One region of the Streptomyces sp. NPDC037013 genome, then DNA from elsewhere that is predicted to be linked to it. Evidence: riboswitches for the same ligand, from Rfam matches in the RefSeq annotation. Region 1 holds a riboswitch; each other region holds the start of a gene.

The links. A riboswitch is a leader RNA that binds a small molecule or an ion and turns the genes downstream of it on or off. The one in region 1 is predicted to bind cobalamin.
Region 2: it holds a riboswitch for cobalamin, as region 1 does, so the genes downstream of both, ACZ7DY_RS30900 (cobalamin biosynthesis protein) here and cobN (cobaltochelatase subunit CobN) in region 1, are expected to answer to the same signal.
Region 3: it holds a riboswitch for cobalamin, as region 1 does, so the genes downstream of both, ACZ7DY_RS13875 (ABC transporter substrate-binding protein) here and cobN (cobaltochelatase subunit CobN) in region 1, are expected to answer to the same signal.

The regions. Positions count from the first base shown of each region.
Region 1 is NZ_JBVJRV010000005.1:485,079-490,710, reverse strand. Features, by position in the region: gene cobN (cobaltochelatase subunit CobN) at 1-2,889, opposite strand, end outside; cobalamin riboswitch at 2,927-3,056, opposite strand; gene ACZ7DY_RS21165 (cobalamin biosynthesis protein CobG) at 3,339-4,622, shown strand; gene ACZ7DY_RS21160 (precorrin-8X methylmutase) at 4,619-5,260, shown strand; gene cobJ (precorrin-3B C(17)-methyltransferase) at 5,323-5,632, shown strand, end outside.
Region 2 is NZ_JBVJRV010000009.1:69,939-75,570, reverse strand. Features, by position in the region: gene ACZ7DY_RS30905 (cobyric acid synthase) at 1-334, opposite strand, end outside; gene ACZ7DY_RS30900 (cobalamin biosynthesis protein) at 331-1,302, opposite strand; cobalamin riboswitch at 1,412-1,553, opposite strand; gene ACZ7DY_RS30895 (hypothetical protein) at 1,679-1,903, opposite strand; gene ACZ7DY_RS30890 (inorganic phosphate transporter) at 1,916-3,211, opposite strand; gene ACZ7DY_RS30885 (class II aldolase/adducin family protein) at 3,491-4,177, shown strand; gene ACZ7DY_RS30880 (alpha/beta hydrolase family protein) at 4,267-5,403, shown strand; gene ACZ7DY_RS30875 (hypothetical protein) at 5,515-5,632, shown strand, end outside.
Region 3 is NZ_JBVJRV010000003.1:895,977-901,608, forward strand. Features, by position in the region: gene ACZ7DY_RS13850 (PLP-dependent cysteine synthase family protein) at 1-86, opposite strand, end outside; gene ACZ7DY_RS13855 (MoaD/ThiS family protein) at 99-377, opposite strand; gene ACZ7DY_RS13860 (putative leader peptide) at 512-613, opposite strand; gene ACZ7DY_RS13865 (ABC transporter ATP-binding protein) at 680-1,474, opposite strand; gene ACZ7DY_RS13870 (FecCD family ABC transporter permease) at 1,471-2,532, opposite strand; gene ACZ7DY_RS13875 (ABC transporter substrate-binding protein) at 2,619-3,581, opposite strand; cobalamin riboswitch at 3,626-3,747, opposite strand; gene ACZ7DY_RS13880 (M67 family metallopeptidase) at 3,751-4,173, opposite strand; gene ACZ7DY_RS13885 (amino acid permease) at 4,276-5,632, opposite strand, start outside.

The sequences.
Region 1 (5,632 bases):
GCGGGTGGTGGCCCGCCGCTCGTCGCCGTGCTCGGCCAGATCGGCCTGGGCGTGGGCGCGCACGTAGTTGTGCTCGGCGGGCTCGTCCAGCGACGCGGCGAGCCGCACCGCGTCGTCGAGCAGGCCGATCGTGTGCGGGAACGCGTCGCGGAAGAAGCCCGAGATGCGCAGCGTCACATCGATGCGGGGGCGGCCCAGCTCCTCGTACGGGATGGCCTCCAGGCCCGTGACGCGGCGCGACGCGTCGTCCCAGACGGGGCGGACGCCGAGCAGCGCCATGGCCTCGGCGACGTCGTCGCCCGCGGTGCGCATCGCGCTGGTGCCCCACAGGGAGAGGCCCACGGACGTGGGGTACTCGCCGTTGTCGGACTTGTACCGCTCGATGAGGGAGTCGGCGAGGGCCTGGCCCGTCTCCCACGCCAGGCGGGAGGGGACGGCCTTCGGGTCGACCGAGTAGAAGTTGCGGCCGGTCGGCAGGACGTTGACCAGGCCGCGCAGCGGCGATCCCGACGGGCCTGCGGGGACGAAGCCGCCGTTCAGGGCGTGCACCGCGTGGTCGAGCTCGGCGGTGGTGCCCGCCAGCCGCGGGACGACCTCGCGGGCCGCGAACTCCAGGACGGCGGCGACCTGTTCCCCCTGGTCGCGCGGGATCGCGGCGAGGTCCCAGCCCGCGTCGTCCATCGCCTGGACCAGCGCGCGGGCCTTGTCCTCGGCCTCGTCGGCGCTGACGCGCGTCGCCGCCGACTCGTCGAGACCGAGGGCCTCGCGCAGGCCGGGCAGCGCGGTCGTACCGCCCCAGATCTGGCGGGCCCGCAGGATCGCGAGGACGAGGTTGACGCGGTCGCCGGCGGCCGGGGCGGTGCCGAGCACGTGCAGACCGTCGCGGATCTGCATGTCCTTGATCTCGCAGAGCCAGCCGTCGACGTGGAGCAGGAAGTCGTCGAAGCCGTCGTCGTCCGGACGGTCCTCCAGGCCCAGGTCGTGGTCGAGCTTCGCGGCCTGGATGAGCGTCCAGATCTGGGCGCGGATCGCGGGCAGCTTCGCCGGGTCCATGGAGCTGATCTGGGCGTACTCGTCGAGGAGCTGCTCCAGGCGCGCGATGTCGCCGTAGGAGTCGGCCCGCGCCATCGGCGGCACCAGGTGGTCGATGAGCGTGGCGTGCACCCGGCGCTTGGCCTGCGTGCCCTCGCCCGGGTCGTTGACCAGGAACGGGTAGATCAGCGGCAGGTCGCCGAGCGCGGCGTCCGGGCCGCAGGCGGCGGAGAGGCCCGCGTTCTTGCCGGGCAGCCACTCCAGGTTGCCGTGCTTGCCGAGGTGGATCATCGCGTCGGCGCCGAAACCGCCGTCGGCGTCGGGCGCCGCGATCCAGCGGTAGGCCGCCAAGTAGTGGTGCGAGGGCGGCAGATCGGGGTCGTGGTAGATCGCGATGGGGTTCTCGCCGAAGCCGCGCGGCGGCTGGATGAGGATGAGGAGGTTCCCCCGGCGCAGGGCGGCGAGCACGATGTCGCCCTCCGGGTCGCCGCCGTTGCCCACGCGGGACTTGTCCAGGAACATCTCGCCGGGCGGCGGCCCCCAGTGCTGCTCGACCGACTCGCGCAGCTCCTGCGGGAGCGTCGCGTACCACCGCTTGTAGTCGGCGGCCGGGATGCGCACCGGGTTGGCGGCGAGCTGCTCCTCGGTGAGCCACTCCTGATCGTGGCCGCCCGCGTCGATGAGGGCCCGGATCAGCTCGTCGCCGTCACCGGAGACCAGGCCGGGGATGTCGGCCTCGGGACCGAAGTCGTACCCCTCGGCGCGCAGCCGGCGCAGCAGTGCGACGGCGGAGGCGGGGGTGTCGAGGCCGACCGCGTTGCCGATGCGGGAGTGCTTGGTCGGGTACGCGGAGAGCACCAGGGCGAGACGCTTGTCGGCGGCCGGGATGTGCTTGAGGCGGGCGTGGCGTACGGCGATTCCGGCGACGCGGGCCGCGCGCTCGGCGTCGGCCACGTACGCGGGAAGCCCGTCCTCGTCGATCTCCTTGAAGGAGAAGGGGACCGTGATCAGGCGGCCGTCGAACTCCGGCACCGCGATCTGGCTCGCGGCGTCCAGCGGCGAGACGCCCTCGTCGTTCTCCTCCCACGCCGAGCGCGAACCGGTCAGGCAGAGCGCCTGGAGGATCGGCACGTCGAGGCCGGACAGCGCGCCCGCGTCCCACGACTCGTCGTCGCCGCCCGCGGAGGCCTCGGCCGGCTTGGTGCCGCCGGCCGCGAGGACCGTCGTCACGATGGTGTCGGCGACCCGCAGCGCGTCGATCAGCTCGGGCTCGGGGGCGCGCAGCGACGCCACGTACAGCGGCAGCGGGCGGGCGCCCGCGTCCTCGATCGCACCGCACAGGGCGTCCACGAACGCGGTGTTGCCGCTCATGTGGTGGGCGCGGTAGTAGAGCACCGCGACCGTCGGGCCCTCGATGTCGCGCGCGGTGCGCTCCAGCGGGCCCCAGGACGGCGCGGGCGCGGGCGGCTCGAAGCCGTGGCCGGTGAGCAGCACCGTGTCGGAGAGGAAGCGGGCGAGCTGCTCCAGGTTGGCGGGGCCGCCGTGCGCGAGGTAGGCGTGCGCCTCCGCGGCGATGCCGACCGGCACCGTCGACGAGGCCATCAGCTGGGCGTCGGGTGCCTGTTCACCGGTGAGCACCACGACCGGCAGGCCGCTGGCGATGAGCTGGTCGAGGCCGTCCTGCCAGGCGCGGACGCCGCCGAGGAGGCGTACGACGACGAGATCGACGCCCTCGAGGAGCGCGGGCAGCGCGTCCAGGTCCAGGCGGGAGGGGTTGGCGAACCGGTACTCGACGGGGCCTCCCGCCGCGCGGGCGCTGAGCAGGTCGGTGTCGGAGGTCGACAACAGCAGAAGCATGCGGGCGCAGGCCTTCCTCGGGGTGTCCGCGCCCCGGGTGGTCGTATGGACGGCAGGAGTTCCTGACTCGCCCCACGGATGGGGCTCACAGTGGCGGGACCGCGCCGGATTCGCACCGGGCTTCCTCCCTCGGGTCCTGGTGGACCCACGCCGTCGCTGGCGTCGACGGACCCCAGCGGTCTCGGGGAAGTGTGGCACGCGCCCACGCCGCCCGGCACGCCCTCTCGCCGCGCCGGGCGAAGACCCAAGTACGTCCGGTACGAGGGTCTCCGCCCAGCACGCCGAGAGCACGTACCGAACGACGCGGACCCGCACCCCACTGCCCCGAGACCGCCGGCGGCCCGCCGCCTGCATACTAAGTCCTGCCCGCCGCGAGCGGCGCGGCCACCTGCCGGGACGGCCCGTCTCGGGAGGCGACCGGCCGGATCCGCGTGGGTATGCTCGCCGCCATGCCGCCCACCCGAGCACCCTCCCCGAACCAGGGCGAATCCCTCATACGCGACCGGGGCGACGCCTGCCCCGGAGCCCTTCGCCTGCACCTCGCCGACGACGGCCGGCTCGCCCGACTCCGCCTGCCCGGCGGCCTCTTGGCGTCCCGTCAGGCCGAAGCGCTGGGCACCGCGGCGGAGCGTCTCGCGGACGGGAACCTCAGCATCACCTCGCGCGGCAACATCGAGCTGCGCGGCCTCGGCGAGACATGCGGCGGCGAACTCTCCCGGCTGCTCGCGGACGCCGGCCTGCTCCCCTCCGAGCGCCACGAACGCGTACGGAACGTGGTCGCCTCCCCGCTGGCGGGCACCGACGGACTCGGCCACGCCGACGTGCAGTTGTGGGCCCGCGAGCTGGACCGGCTGCTGTACGCCGAGGAGTGGACGACGGCACTCTCGGGACGCTTCCTGTTCGTCCTGGACGACGGGCGCGGGGACGTGACCGGGCTCGGCGGCGATGTGACCTTGATCGCAGAATCGGGCGGCACCGCCGTCGTGCGCGTGGCGGACAGCGCCCTCCGGATCGCCGCCGCCGACGCCCCGCGCGCCGCGCTCGCCGCCGCCGGCGCCTTCCTCGCCGCGGCGGACGCGGCGGGCAACGGCGCCTGGCGGGTGACGGAACTGCCCCAGGGCCGGGACGTCGAGCTCGCCGGGGCGCTGGCACGGGCCGGCCTCCCCACCGAACCGGCCGAGCCGACCGAACCGTGGGCCGTGGCCCGCACCGCCCCGCACGCCCCCGGCGTCATCGGCGGTGCCGTCGCGGTCGGCGCCCCCCTCGGCCGCGTCACCGCCGCCCAGTGGCGCGCCCTGCTCCCGCTGCCCGCAGGCGAACTGCGGATCACCCCCTGGCGCGGCTTCGTGGTGCCCGGCTTCGCCGACGAGGCCGCCGCCCGGGACCGGCTCGCCGCCCTGGCCGCGGCAGGCCACCTCACCGACCCCGCCTCCCCCTGGCTCGGCGTCGGGGCCTGCACCGGCCGCCCCGGCTGCGCCAAGGCCCTCGCCGACGTCCGCGCCGACGCCGTGCCCGGCCGCGGCGGGCTGCCCGTCCACTGGTCCGGCTGCGAGCGGCGCTGCGGCCACCCGCGCGGCGACTGGGTCGACGTCCTCGCCACCGGCGACGGACGGTACGAGGTGACGGTGCGCACCACCGGCGGGGCGGTCACGCCCGTGCCGGGCGAGACCCTGACCGAGACGGTCACCGCGGCACGTACGACTCCTGCAACCACCCGAACGGCCACGAGATGAGCGAGAGCACAGTGTTCGACTACGAGAAGGACGGCGCGGCGATCTACCGCGAGTCCTTTGCCACCATCCGCGCGGAGGCGGACCTCGACGGCCTGCCCGCAGACGTCAGCCAGGTCGCGGTCCGGATGATCCACGCCTGCGGGATGGTCGATCTCGTGAAGGATCTCGCCCACAGCCCGCGCGTGATCGCCGACGCCCGCAAGGCACTGCGCGACGGCGCCCCGATCCTGTGCGACGCGAACATGGTCGCGAGCGGCGTCACCCGCAAGCGGCTGCCCGCCGACAACGACGTGATCTGCACCCTCGCCGACCCGTCCGTACCGGACCTCGCCGCGCGGCTCGGCACCACCCGCAGCGCCGCCGCCCTCGAACTCTGGCGCGACCGCCTCGAAGGCGCCGTCGTCGCCATCGGCAACGCGCCCACCGCGCTCTTCCGCCTCCTGGAGATGATCGAGGAGGGCGCGCCGCGCCCGGCCGCCGTCCTCGGCATCCCGGTCGGCTTCGTCGGCGCCGCCGAGTCCAAGGACGCGCTCGCCGCCCACCCCTTGGGTCTGGAGTACCTGGTCGTACGGGGACGTCGCGGCGGCAGCGCGATGGCCGCGGCGGCGATCAACGCGATTGCGAGCGAGGCCGAGTGAACACCGAGACCACCTGCGGGAAGCTGTACGGGGTCGGCCTCGGCCCCGGCGACCCGTCCCTGATGACCCTGCGCGCCGTCGAGGTGATCGCGGCGGCGGACGTCGTCGCGTACCACTCGGCGCGGCACGGCCGCTCCATCGCCCGCTCGATCGCCGCCGCGCACCTGCGCGCCGACCACATCGAGGAGGCGCTGGTCTACCCCGTCACCACGGAGAACACCGACCACCCCGGCGGCTACCGCGGGGCGCTCGACGACTTCTACGAGGAGGCCGCCGCCCGCCTCGCCGCGCACCTCGACGCGGGCCGCACGGTCGCCGTCCTCGCCGAGGGGGACCCGCTCTTCTACGGCTCGTACCAGCACATGCACAAGC
Region 2 (5,632 bases), on a different contig from region 1:
ACTGCGCCTGGCGGCCCCCGTGGTAGCCGCGGGCGCTCATCTCGCCCACCGGCTTGCCCATCAGGACGACCTGGCTCGAGCGGTCGCCGCCGGGCTTGAGCAGCACCGGGTTCATCAGGGCGCTCGGCTCGACGCGGGCGGCCTGCGCCTGCATGGCCTGGGCCCGCCCGATCTCCGCGCCCTCGCGGGTGACGAAGGAGTTGAGGGACATGTTCTGCGCCTTGAACGGCGCGACGGACACCCCCTTGCGGCTCAGCCACCGGCAGATGCCGGCGGTGACGACGCTCTTGCCCGCGTCCGAGGTGGTTCCCGCGACGAGCAGTCCACCGCTCATGAGTTTCTCCCTGACGTTGCCGACCGCGGTGGCCTTGCCGACCGCAGCGCCCAGCGGGTGGTCACCACGGCACCGAGGGCGAGCACGCCGACGCGACGGGACAGCGTGGCGGCCCGTTCGATGTCCGCCACCCGGACCTGGCGCCCCCGGGTGTTCAGCACGGGACGGTGCTCGACCCGGCCCGCATACGAGAGCGTCCCCCCGAGCCGTACGCCCAACGCGCCGGCGAAGGCGGCCTCGACGGGGCCCGCGTTCGGGCTCGGGTGGTGGCCGGCGTCCGCGCGCCAGGCCCGCAGGGCGCCGCGCGGCGAATCCCCGGCGAGCGCGGCGAGTCCCGCGGTCAGCCGTGCGCCGGGCCACCCGAAGACGTCGTCGAGCCGGGCGGAGGCCCACCCGTACCGCAGATACCTGGGCGACTTGTGCCCCACCATCGCGTCCAGCGTGTTGACGGCACGGAAGGCGACGAGCCCGGGGACCCCGCCCAGCGCACCCCAGACGAGCGCCCCGACCACGGCGTCGGAGGTGTTCTCGGCGACGGACTCCACGACCGCCCGCGCGATCCCGTCGGCGTCCAGCGCCTGCGGGTCCCGCCCGCACAGGTGCGGCAGCCGCTCCCGCGCCACCTCGATGTCCCCGGCCGCGAGCGCCCCGCCGATGGCCCGGGCCTCCCGGGTGAGCGAGGTGCCGCCGACGACGGCCCAGGTGGCGGCGGCGGTCAGCGCGACGGATCCGGTGCGTGAGCGGCGTACGGCGGTGGCGGCTAGGGCGGCGGCGCCGGCCGCGCCACCGGCGCAGACCACGGCGTGCAGCGCACCCCACCCGCGGTGGTCGCGCCACAGCAGCCGCTCGACGGCGCCCGCGGCACGGCCGAACGCGGCGACCGGATGGCCCCGGCGGGGATCGCCGAGCAGCAGGTCACCGAGGAGGCCGGCGGCGGCGCCGTACGCGAAGTCGCGATCGGCACTCATGGGCTCAGCCCGCCGCTGCGCTGAGGAGAGGACTCGTACTCAGGGGGGAGGGCGGCACCGGGCGGCCGGGCATGGCGATATGTCCTCACTCAGGGTGTCCGCGCCCTGGTTCGACGTGATCGGCGGCGAGAGTTCCTGGCTCGCGGGGAGTGGCTCCCCGGTGACAGTGGCGGGACCGCGCCGGATTCGCACCGGCTTCCTCTTCTGCCGCCGTGGTTGGCCCCGGCAGTCCACCACGCCTCGCGAAGGCCCGTCAACTCGCCGTTGACCTGCGGCGGGAGAGTGTGTTGGGGCCCACACGCACGAGTGGGGCGCGGAGCGTGTGACCGCTCCGCGCCCCACCCGGGAACGCCGCCGTCGGATGACGGCCGTGCCGTCAGGCGACGATCAGATAGATGCCGTACGCCACCGCCGCGGCGCACAGCGCGAAGCAGGCGTAGGCGCCGGTGCGGGCCAGGGCCGCGGAGCCACCGGTGGAGGCGGCCGCCGACTCCTGCTTGGAGAGGCCGACGATGCCGAGGGTGAACAGGCCCACCAGGGCCACGGTCACCGCGAGGCTGACTCCGAAGACGGAGCCGAGGGCTGCCCAGTCGATGCTCATGCTGGTCTGTCCTTACACGGTCGCGGGCCGGGCGGGGTCCGCCATGGCGCCGGTCGTGGTGGTGGTCGGGGCCGACAGGGTGGCCTTGACGGGCTCCTCCCGGAGAGAGGAGGCGGCCGGCGCGCCCGCGGGAGGCGGGGTGACGGCGGCGATCGCGGTGGTCACGACGCCCGCGGGCTCGGCGGCCGGGATGCCGTCGTGGCGGGTCTCGTCGTCCGTGACGTTGGTGTGGTCGACGGCGTTGCGGCGGGAGAGGAACCAGATCACGCCCGAGCCGGCGATGAGGAGCGCCGCGGTGGCCGTGATGCCCCAGGGGCCCTGCTTGGTGAGGAACTCGGCGCCCGCGCCGACCAGACCGGCCGCCGGCAGGGTCAGGCCCCACGCGACGAACATCCGGGTCGCGGTCGACCAGCGGACCACGCCGCCCTTGCGGCCGAGGCCCGCGCCCATCACGGCGCCCGAGCAGACCTGGGTGGTGGAGAGCGAGAAGCCGATGTGCGAGGAGGCGAGGATCGCCGTCGCGGCGCTGGTCTGGGCGGCGAAGCCCTGCTGCGGCGCGAGGTCGGTCAGGCCCTTGCCCATGGTGCGGATGATGCGCCAGCCGCCGAGGTAGGTGCCGAGCGCGATGGCGACACCGGCGGAGACGATGACCCACATCGGGGGGTTGGCGCCGGGGTTCAGGACGCCGCCCGTGATCAGGGCGAGCGTGATGATGCCCATGGTCTTCTGCGCGTCGTTCGTGCCGTGGGCCAGCGAGACGAGTCCCGCGGAGGCGATCTGGCCCGCCCGGTACCCCTTCGCGGTGGCCTTCTGGTCGGTCTTGCGGCCGATGCGGTACGTCAGGCGCGTCGCCAGCGTGGCGGCGACACCCGCGACGAGCGGGGCGGCGACGGCCGGGAGCAGCACCTTGGTGACGACGGTGCCGCCGTTGATCGACGACCAGCCCTGTGACATGACCGCGGCGCCGATGAGCCCGCCGAAGAGGGCGTGGGAGGAGCTGGAGGGGAGGCCCACCAGCCAGGTGAGGAGGTTCCAGAGGATCGCGCCGACGAGCGCGGCGAAGATGACCTCGGTCTTGAGGCCGTCCTCGTTGACAATGCCGCCGGAGATCGTCTTGGCGACTTCGACGGAGAGGAAGGCTCCGACGAGGTTGAGCACGGCGGACATGGCCACCGCCGTCTTGGGCTTGAGAGCGCCGGTCGAGATGGTCGTCGCCATCGCGTTGGCAGTGTCGTGGAAACCGTTCGTGAAATCGAACACGAGAGCGGTGACGATCACGATCCCGAGGAGAAGCGTGATGTGTTCCATTTACCCAGGCTTCTGTTGGACGTCAGTGGCATGTGGAACGTAGGCAATCCGGGTGAACGGAAAGTGAACTGGGCCGGGCGGTGCGGTGACCCGAAGTGGAGCGCGATCACTCCGTATGGCCCGGGCAGCCGAAGACGATCGTAAGGAGCGGGGCCCGGAGGCCCGCAAACTGGGCGGAGTGTCGGGTTCCGCCATCCGGCGGCCCCCGCCCGCGCCCGCCCCTCGGAACCGCCCCGCCGGCCCGTTGAAGAGATACTGATCACCCGGCAGGATCCCCGCATGACTCAGCAGCGGCAGCACACGGACGGCGGCACGGCGCGGGACGCGATCGCGCGCGCCTGGGACGAACTGGTCGATACGGCGCGCAGGACCGTCGCGGACGGCCTGGTCGTCGGCACCTCGGGCAACGTCTCGGTCCGGGTCGGCGACACCGTCCTGGTCACCCCGAGCGGCGTCCCGTACGACCGGCTGCGCCCCGAGGACGTGGTCGGCGTCGACCTCGAAGGCCGCCGGACCATCGGCGAGCTCTCACCCACCAGCGAACTCCCGATGCACCTCGCGATCTACCGCGAGACCGGCGCGACCGCCGTGGTCCACACCCACGCCGTGCACGCCACCGCCGTCTCCCTGCTGGTCCGCGAGCTCCCCGCGGTGCACTACATGACCGGCATACTCGGCGGCCCCGTCCGGGTCGCCCCGTACGCGCTGTACGGCACCGAGGAACTCGCGCGGAACATGCTCGGCGCCCTGCGCGACCGCACGGGCTGCCTCCTGCAGAACCACGGAACGGTCACCTACGGCCATAACCTCGCCCAGGCCTACGACCGCACCGCCCAACTGGAATGGATGTCCCGCCTCTGGCTCACCGCCGCCGCGGTGCCCGGCCACGCCCCGAACCTGCTCTCCCCGGCACAGCTGCGCGAAGCGGAGGACAAGCTCGGGGGGTACGGCCAGCCGGCCGGCTGAGGCCCGGCCGCTCCGCCACCCGAGTTCGCCGCGCACTTCACGGGTATGGCCCACTGGCCTCGGGAGCCTCATCCCCGGACACTGGGACGGTGCGCCCAGCCAAAGCGACGGCAGCGGCCGTCACCGCAGTCACAGCCGCCCTAGGGACCGCCGCGGCCGCCATCGCGGCCGGCCGGTTCGCCAGCGACGCCGCCCTCAGGGCGCCCGCGGGCAGACCCCTGCCCACCGAACCCCGCCTGACCGTGCACGCCACGGCGGCGGGGCAGGTGAGCCTGACCCGTTCCCTCGCCAGCCGCCGGCCGGGCACCTACGGCCTGAGCGGCAACGGCAGCCACGCGATCGTGGGCCCCGTCCTCGACTCCGCCCCGCACGAGGCCGACACGGTCGTACGCCGCCTCGAAGCCGTCACCCGCGGCTCCCTGGACCCCGGCGCCCGCGTCTGGCTCACCCCCCAGGTCCACGTCGGCGACCCGCGCACCGCGCTCGGCATCGAGTACGCGGACGTCGACATCCCCGGCGAACTCGGCACCCTGCCCGGCTGGTTCGTGCCCGGCGCCCGTGACACCTGGGTCATCACGGTGCACGGCCTGGGCACGACCCGCGAACACCCCATGGTCGTCATGGACTTCCTGCGCCGCCTGCGCGTCCCGGTCCTCGACCTCGCCTACCGCGGCGACCCGGACGCCCCCCGCTCCCCGGACGGCCTCGGCCACCTCGGCGAGACGGAGTGGCGCGACCTGGACGCCGCCCTGCGCCACGCCGTGCGCAACGGCGCCGAACGCGTCGTCCTGCACGGCTGGTCCACCGGCGCGGCCATGTGCCTGCACGCCGCCGCGCACTCCGCGCTGCGCGAGCGCATCAGCGGCCTCGTCCTCGACTCCCCGGTCCTCGACTGGGAGACCACCCTGCGCGCCCTCGCCGGCGCCCGCCGCACCCCCGGGCCGCTCCTTCCGCTTGCGGTCCGTGCCGCCCAGGGGCGCACCGGGCTGCGCGGCGACAGGACCATGGCGGCCGCGGGCCCCGACGCACTGCGGGTCCCCACCCTGATCGTGCACGGCCCCGACGACGCCGTCGCCCCCTGGCGCCTCTCCCGCCAACTGGTCGCCCGCCGCCCCGACCTGGTCACCCTGCACCCCGTCCCTGACGCGCCGCACGGCGCCATGTGGAACGCCGACCCGAAGGGCTACGAAGAGGTGCTGCGCCGCTTCCTCACCCCCCTGCTCTGACCGTCCGCACCCCGGCCCGTACGCCCCGCGCATCCCCGGCGCGCGGCGGACGGAGGGCTTCCGTCCCCATTCCGTTTGGGTTTTCGGACCGTCAACAGGAAGACTGCTCCCGTGACGTCCCGTACCCCGCGCGACTCCAGGCTCCGACTTGTCCGCGCGCCCCATCAGAGGGCCCAAGAGCGAGGAGAGGCCCGGCGCGACCCAGCACGACCGCTCTCCGCCGCCCCCG
Region 3 (5,632 bases), on a different contig from region 1:
CGTACGTCCTCCGAGGGGGACAGGCGGGGCAGCCGGACGAGCGGCGTGTTGCCGACCGCGGCGAGCGGGGAGTCGTGACGAGGCATCCGGGATCGGGCCTAGACCATGCCGCCGGCGACGGCCGGCAGGATCGTGACGTTGTCGCCGTCGGTGAGCTTCGTGGAGATGCCGTCGAGGAAGCGGACGTCCTCGTCGTTCAGGTACACGTTCACGAAGCGGCGCAGCTTGTCGCCGTCGACGATGCGCTCGGCGATGCCTGCGTGGCGCGAGTCGAGGTCGGTGAGGAGCTCGGCGAGGGTGTCGCCGCTGCCCTCGACGGCCTTGGCGCCGTCGGTGTAGGTGCGGAGGATGGTCGGGATGCGGACCTCGATGGCCATGCTGGGCTCCTGTCGGGAGTGAAGAGGTGCGTCGAGAAGTGCGGGTGGTGGGCGCGCGGCGGCGCTGTGCTTGCGGGTGGTGCGCCGTGTACGGAGGTGCGGCGCCGCGGCCCGCGGCCGTGCGGCGGCACGGTTCAGCGGGAACAGATCGCGCTGGCGAGGCGGCACAGGTCGACGTGCAGCCGCGCAACGAGCAGTGCGCCCGGCGTCTTTTCGCTCACGTCGTGGGGAACCATGCGGTCATCGTATCGATTCCCGGTCCGGATCCCGGAATGTGATCTCAGCTGGTGGACGGAAACCGTTCAGGATGCGGGCGGCGGCAGATAGACGACGGTCGGGGCGCCGGTCAGCGGATGGGTGCTGACCTCGGCCGTCACCCCGTACACGGTGGCCAGGAGCTCGGCGGTGAGGACCTCCTTCGGCGTCCCTGAGGCGACGAGGCGGCCGCCGTCGAGGACGAGGATGCGGTCGCAGTAGTACGCGGCGAGGTTCAGGTCGTGCAGGGCGAGGAGGTTCGTCGTCCCCAGGCCCCGCACGAAGGAGAGGATGTCGAGCTGGTAGCGGATGTCCAGGTGGTTGGTGGGTTCGTCGAGGACGACGAGGGCGGGCTGCTGCACCAGGGCGCGGGCCACCAGGGCGCGCTGGCGCTCGCCGCCGGAGAGCGAGGGGAAGGGGCGGTGGGCGAGCTCCTCGACGCCGACGCGGGCGAGCGCCGCGGCGACGAGTTCCTCGTCGGCGGCCGTGTCCGCCTCCCAGAACCGCTTGTGCGGGGAGCGGCCCATCGCGACCACCTGCCGGACGGTCAGCTCGAAGGCCGCCTGCCCGTCCTGCGGGACGGTGGCCAGGCGCCGGGCCCGCGCCTTCGGGGTCATCGTGTGCAGGTCGTCGCCGTCCAGGAGGGCGCGGCCCGCGGTGGGGCGCAGGGTGCCGTAGACGCAGCGCAGCAAAGTCGTCTTGCCGCTGCCGTTGGGGCCGACGACGCCGACGGTCTCGCCGGGGGCGGCGGTGAGGTCGACGGCGTCGACGAGGAGCCTGCCGTCGGTCTCGTACGAGAGGCCTTCGGTGCGCAGCGCGGCGGCGGGCGCGGCGGGATTCACGCGGGTGCTCCTTCGGTACGCCGCCGCAGCAGCCAGAGGAAGAACGGGCCGCCGGTCAGCGCGGTGAGGACGCCGACGGGGATGTCCTGCGGGGCGGCGACGGTGCGCGCGGCGAGGTCGGCGGCGACCAGGAAGACGGCGCCCATCAGGGCGACCACCGGCAGCAGCGCGCGGTGGGCGGCGCCGACCAGCATGCGGGCGGCGTGCGGGACCATCAGGCCGATGAAGCCGATGGCGCCGCTGTAGGCGACCAGGACGCCGGTGAGGAGCGAGGCGAGCACGAAGACGCCGGCGCGGAAGCGGGCGGCGTCCAGGCCGAGGACGGTGGCGCCCTCCTCGCCGGCGAGGAGCAGGTCGAGGGGGCGGGCCAGCACCATGAGGAGGGCCGTGCCGAGGACCAGCGTGGCGCAGGGCAGGGCGAGCATGTCCCAGCGGGCGCCGCCGAGTCCGCCGAGCGTCCAGTACAAAACCTCCTTGAGCTGGTCCGCTGTGTCGGCGGTGACCAGGATGAGGCTGGTCAGCGCGGAGAGGACGTACGAGACGGCGACGCCCGCGAGGATCAGACGGCCGGTGGCGAAGCCGCCGCCCCCGCTTCTGGCCAGGGCGTAGACGAGGACCAGGGAGATCAGGGCGCCCGCGAAGGAGGCGGCCGGGATGGTGACGGTGGTCGACAGGGTGGTGCCGATGCCGAGGAATCCGCCGAGGACGATCGCGCCGACCGCGCCGACGGAGGCGCCCGAGGAGACGCCGAGCAGGAACGGGTCGGCGAGGGGGTTGCGGACGAGGGCCTGCAGGACGGTGCCGATGACGGCGAGTCCGGCGCCGACGGTGGCGCCGAGCAGGACCCTGGGGAGCCGCACGTCCAGGACGATGGTGCGGAACGGGGAGGGTTCGGCCCGCCCCGTGAGGATCTCCAGGACCTGGCCGGGCGGGATGCGGACGGAGCCGAGGGCGAGCCCGGCGAGTGTCGCTGCCGCGAGGGCGAGCGTGAGGACGGCCAGGACGGCCGTGCGCCGCCCAAGTGTGTCCCGTCGATCGCCCTTCGGGCTCGTCCTCAAACGCCGGACGGGCTGAATGATCCGCCCCACGGGCTGAATGATCCGCCCGACGGGCTGGATGAGTCGCCCTGCGGGCTGGATGGGCCTCACAGCTGTGCCGCCAGCTTCCTCACCGCCTCCGGTGCTCGTACGCCGGTGACCACGTCCGACAGGGGCAGCACCGCGAAGCTCTTGTTCTTGATCGCGGGGACGTCCTGGAGGGCCGGGTCGTCGAGGAGGCGCTTCTTCTTCTGGGCGACCGTGGTGGCGCCGTAGTCGAGGATGAGGATGGTCTCGGGCCCGCGCTCGACGACCTTCTCCCAGGACGCGTCGCTGAAGGACTTGTCCACGTCGGCGAAGACGTTGCGGCCGCCCGCCCGCTTGATGATGTCGTTGCCGATGCCGCGGCCGCCCGCCGTGAACGCGGTCTTGTCGCCGCTGTCGTAGACGAAGACGGAACGGGCCTTTCTGCCCCTGGACTCGGCCTCGGTGGCGGCCAGTTCGCGCCGGGCGTCCTTGATCCACCGGTCGGCGCGGTCCCGCACGCCGAACGTGGCGCCGACCTCGCGGACCTCGCGGTAGACGTCGTCCATGGAGACGGGGTGCTTGGCGCAGCTCTCGACGTTGAGGCGGCTGTCGATGCCGGACTCGGCGAGGGCGGCGCGGCTGCGGCCGTCGCCGGCCTGGAAGGCGCTCGCGTAGCCGCCGTACACGTAGTCGGGGTCGGCGGAGAGCAGCTTCTCGTAGGAGGGGTACTCCTTGGCGAGCACCGGGATCGACTTGTACGCCTTCTCGTAGGCGGGCAGGACCTTGTCGTCGAGGTAGGCGGTGCCGACGATCCGGTTCCGGAGGCCGAGTGCCAGCATCACTTCGGTGGCGTGCTGGTTCATGGTGACGGCGCGCTTGGGGGGCTCTTCGTACGTCGTGCGCACACCGCAGTTGGTGACGGTGTACGGGAATCCGGCGGCCTTGGCGGCGGGCTTCGCGTCGTCGGCCGGGCCGGACGAGGAGCACGCGGCGAGCGGGACGAGCAGGGCCGCGGCCAGCAGGGCGCGCGTGGGGCGGGACATGGGGGTGCTGCCTCCTCCAGGGGATTTCCGCGTCCCCTGCGTCGGGTGGAGGAAGGCGGCAGGTCAGTTCCTGACTACCCCCGGCCCCGGTACGGGGTGGGGTCACAGTGGCGGGACCGTGCCGGATTCGCGCCGGCTTCCTGGGTCCTGCCGCCCTCGTGAGTAAAGATCAGTATGCCTGTACGACCTTTACCTCTTCCTCGGTGACCTCGCCGTCGACGATGCGGTACGAGCGGAACTGGAAGGGTCCTGCGTCGTCGGTGTCGGCCGTGGAGACCAGGACGTAGTGCGCGCCGGGCTCGTTGGCGTACGTGATGTCGGTGCGCGAGGGGTAGGCCTCGGTCGCCGTGTGCGAGTGGTAGACGATCACCGGCTCCTCGTCGCGGTCGTCCATCTCGCGGTAGAGCTTGAGCAGGTCACCCGAGTCGAACTCGTAGAACGTGGGCGAGCGCGCGGCGTTCAGCATGGGGATGAACCGCTCGGGGCGGCCGGTGCCCGCCGGTCCCGCGACCACGCCGCACGCCTCGTCGGGGTGGTCCTGGCGCGCGTGCGCGACGATCTGGTCGTGGAGGGCCTGGGTGATGGTCAGCATGGGAGTCAGGATAAGCAGAGGGCCCGCACCGTACCGAAGTGTGGTACGGGCGGGCCCGAATGCTGGACACGGCCCGGAAGAGCCGGTGTCGGGGCGCCGGTGTCAGTCCTTCTCGACCGGCGCGCTGCCGGCGGTGACGGAGCCGTCGACGGCGGTCTTGCGCTTGGTGAACGCCGCGGCATCGGGGTTGCGGCTCTTGAGCACCAGGTAGGAGACCGTGAGGATCAGGGCCCAGACCGGGGCGGCGTAGAGCGAGATCCGCGCGTCCTTGTCGACGCCCATCATCACGATGACCATGCCGATGAAGAGCAGCGCGAACCAGCTGGTGTACGGGGCGCCCGGGGCGCGGAAGGTGGACTGCGGCAGCTCGCCGCGGTCGGCCTTGCGGCGGTAGCGGATCTGGCAGGCCAGGATCATGATCCAGGCCCACATGCCGGAGATGGTGGCGAAGGAGACGACGTAGTTGAACGCCTCGCCCGGCCACTGGTAGTTGATCCAGACGCCGACCAGCATGAACGCGGCGGAGACCGTGGTGCCGGTCAGCGGCAGGCCGTTCTTCGTGAGCTTGGTGAAGAACTTCGGGCCCTGGCCGTTGAGCGCCAGGTCGCGCAGCATGCGGCCGGTGGAGTACATGCCGGAGTTGCAGGAGGAGAGCGCGGCGGTGAGGACCACGAAGTTCACGATGGCGGCGCCGACGCCGAGACCCATCTCCTCGAAGGCCTTCACGAACGGCGAGACGCCCGGCTTGAAGGAGGTCCACGGCACGACCGAGAGGATCATGATCAGCGCGCCGACGTAGAAGACGGCGATGCGCCACGGCACGGTGTTGATCGCCTTGGGCAGGACGGTCTTCGGGTCCTTGGACTCGCCCGCGGTGACGCCGACGAGCTCGACGGCGAGGAAGGCGAACATCACGATCTGCAGGGTCATCAGCGTGGAGCCGATGCCGTTGGGGAAGAAGCCGCCGTCGTTCCACAGGTGGGTGACGGACGCGGTGTCGCCGGCGTCGGAGAAGCCGATGGTGAGGATGCCGACGCAGATCAGGATCATGCCGATGATGGCGGTGACCTTGACCATCGAGAACCAGAACTCCAGCTCACCGAAGAGCTTCACGGAGATGAGGTTCGCGCCGTACAGGATGACCGTGAAGACCAGGGCGTACGCCCATTGCGGGAACGAGTCGTGTGTCCAGTACTGCATGTACTGGGCGGCCGCGGTGACTTCGGTGATGCCGGTGACGACCCAGAAGAGCCAGTAGGTCCAGCCGGTCACGAAACCGAAGAACGGGCCCATGAACTCGCGTGCGTACTCCGAGAAGGAGCCGGACACGGGCCGGTACATGAGGAGCTCGCCGAGCGCCCGCATGATGAAGAAGATGACGAGGCCCGCGATGGCGTACGCCAGGATGAGGCTGGGGCCGGCCTTGTGGATGGCCTTGCCCGCGCCGAGGAACAGGCCG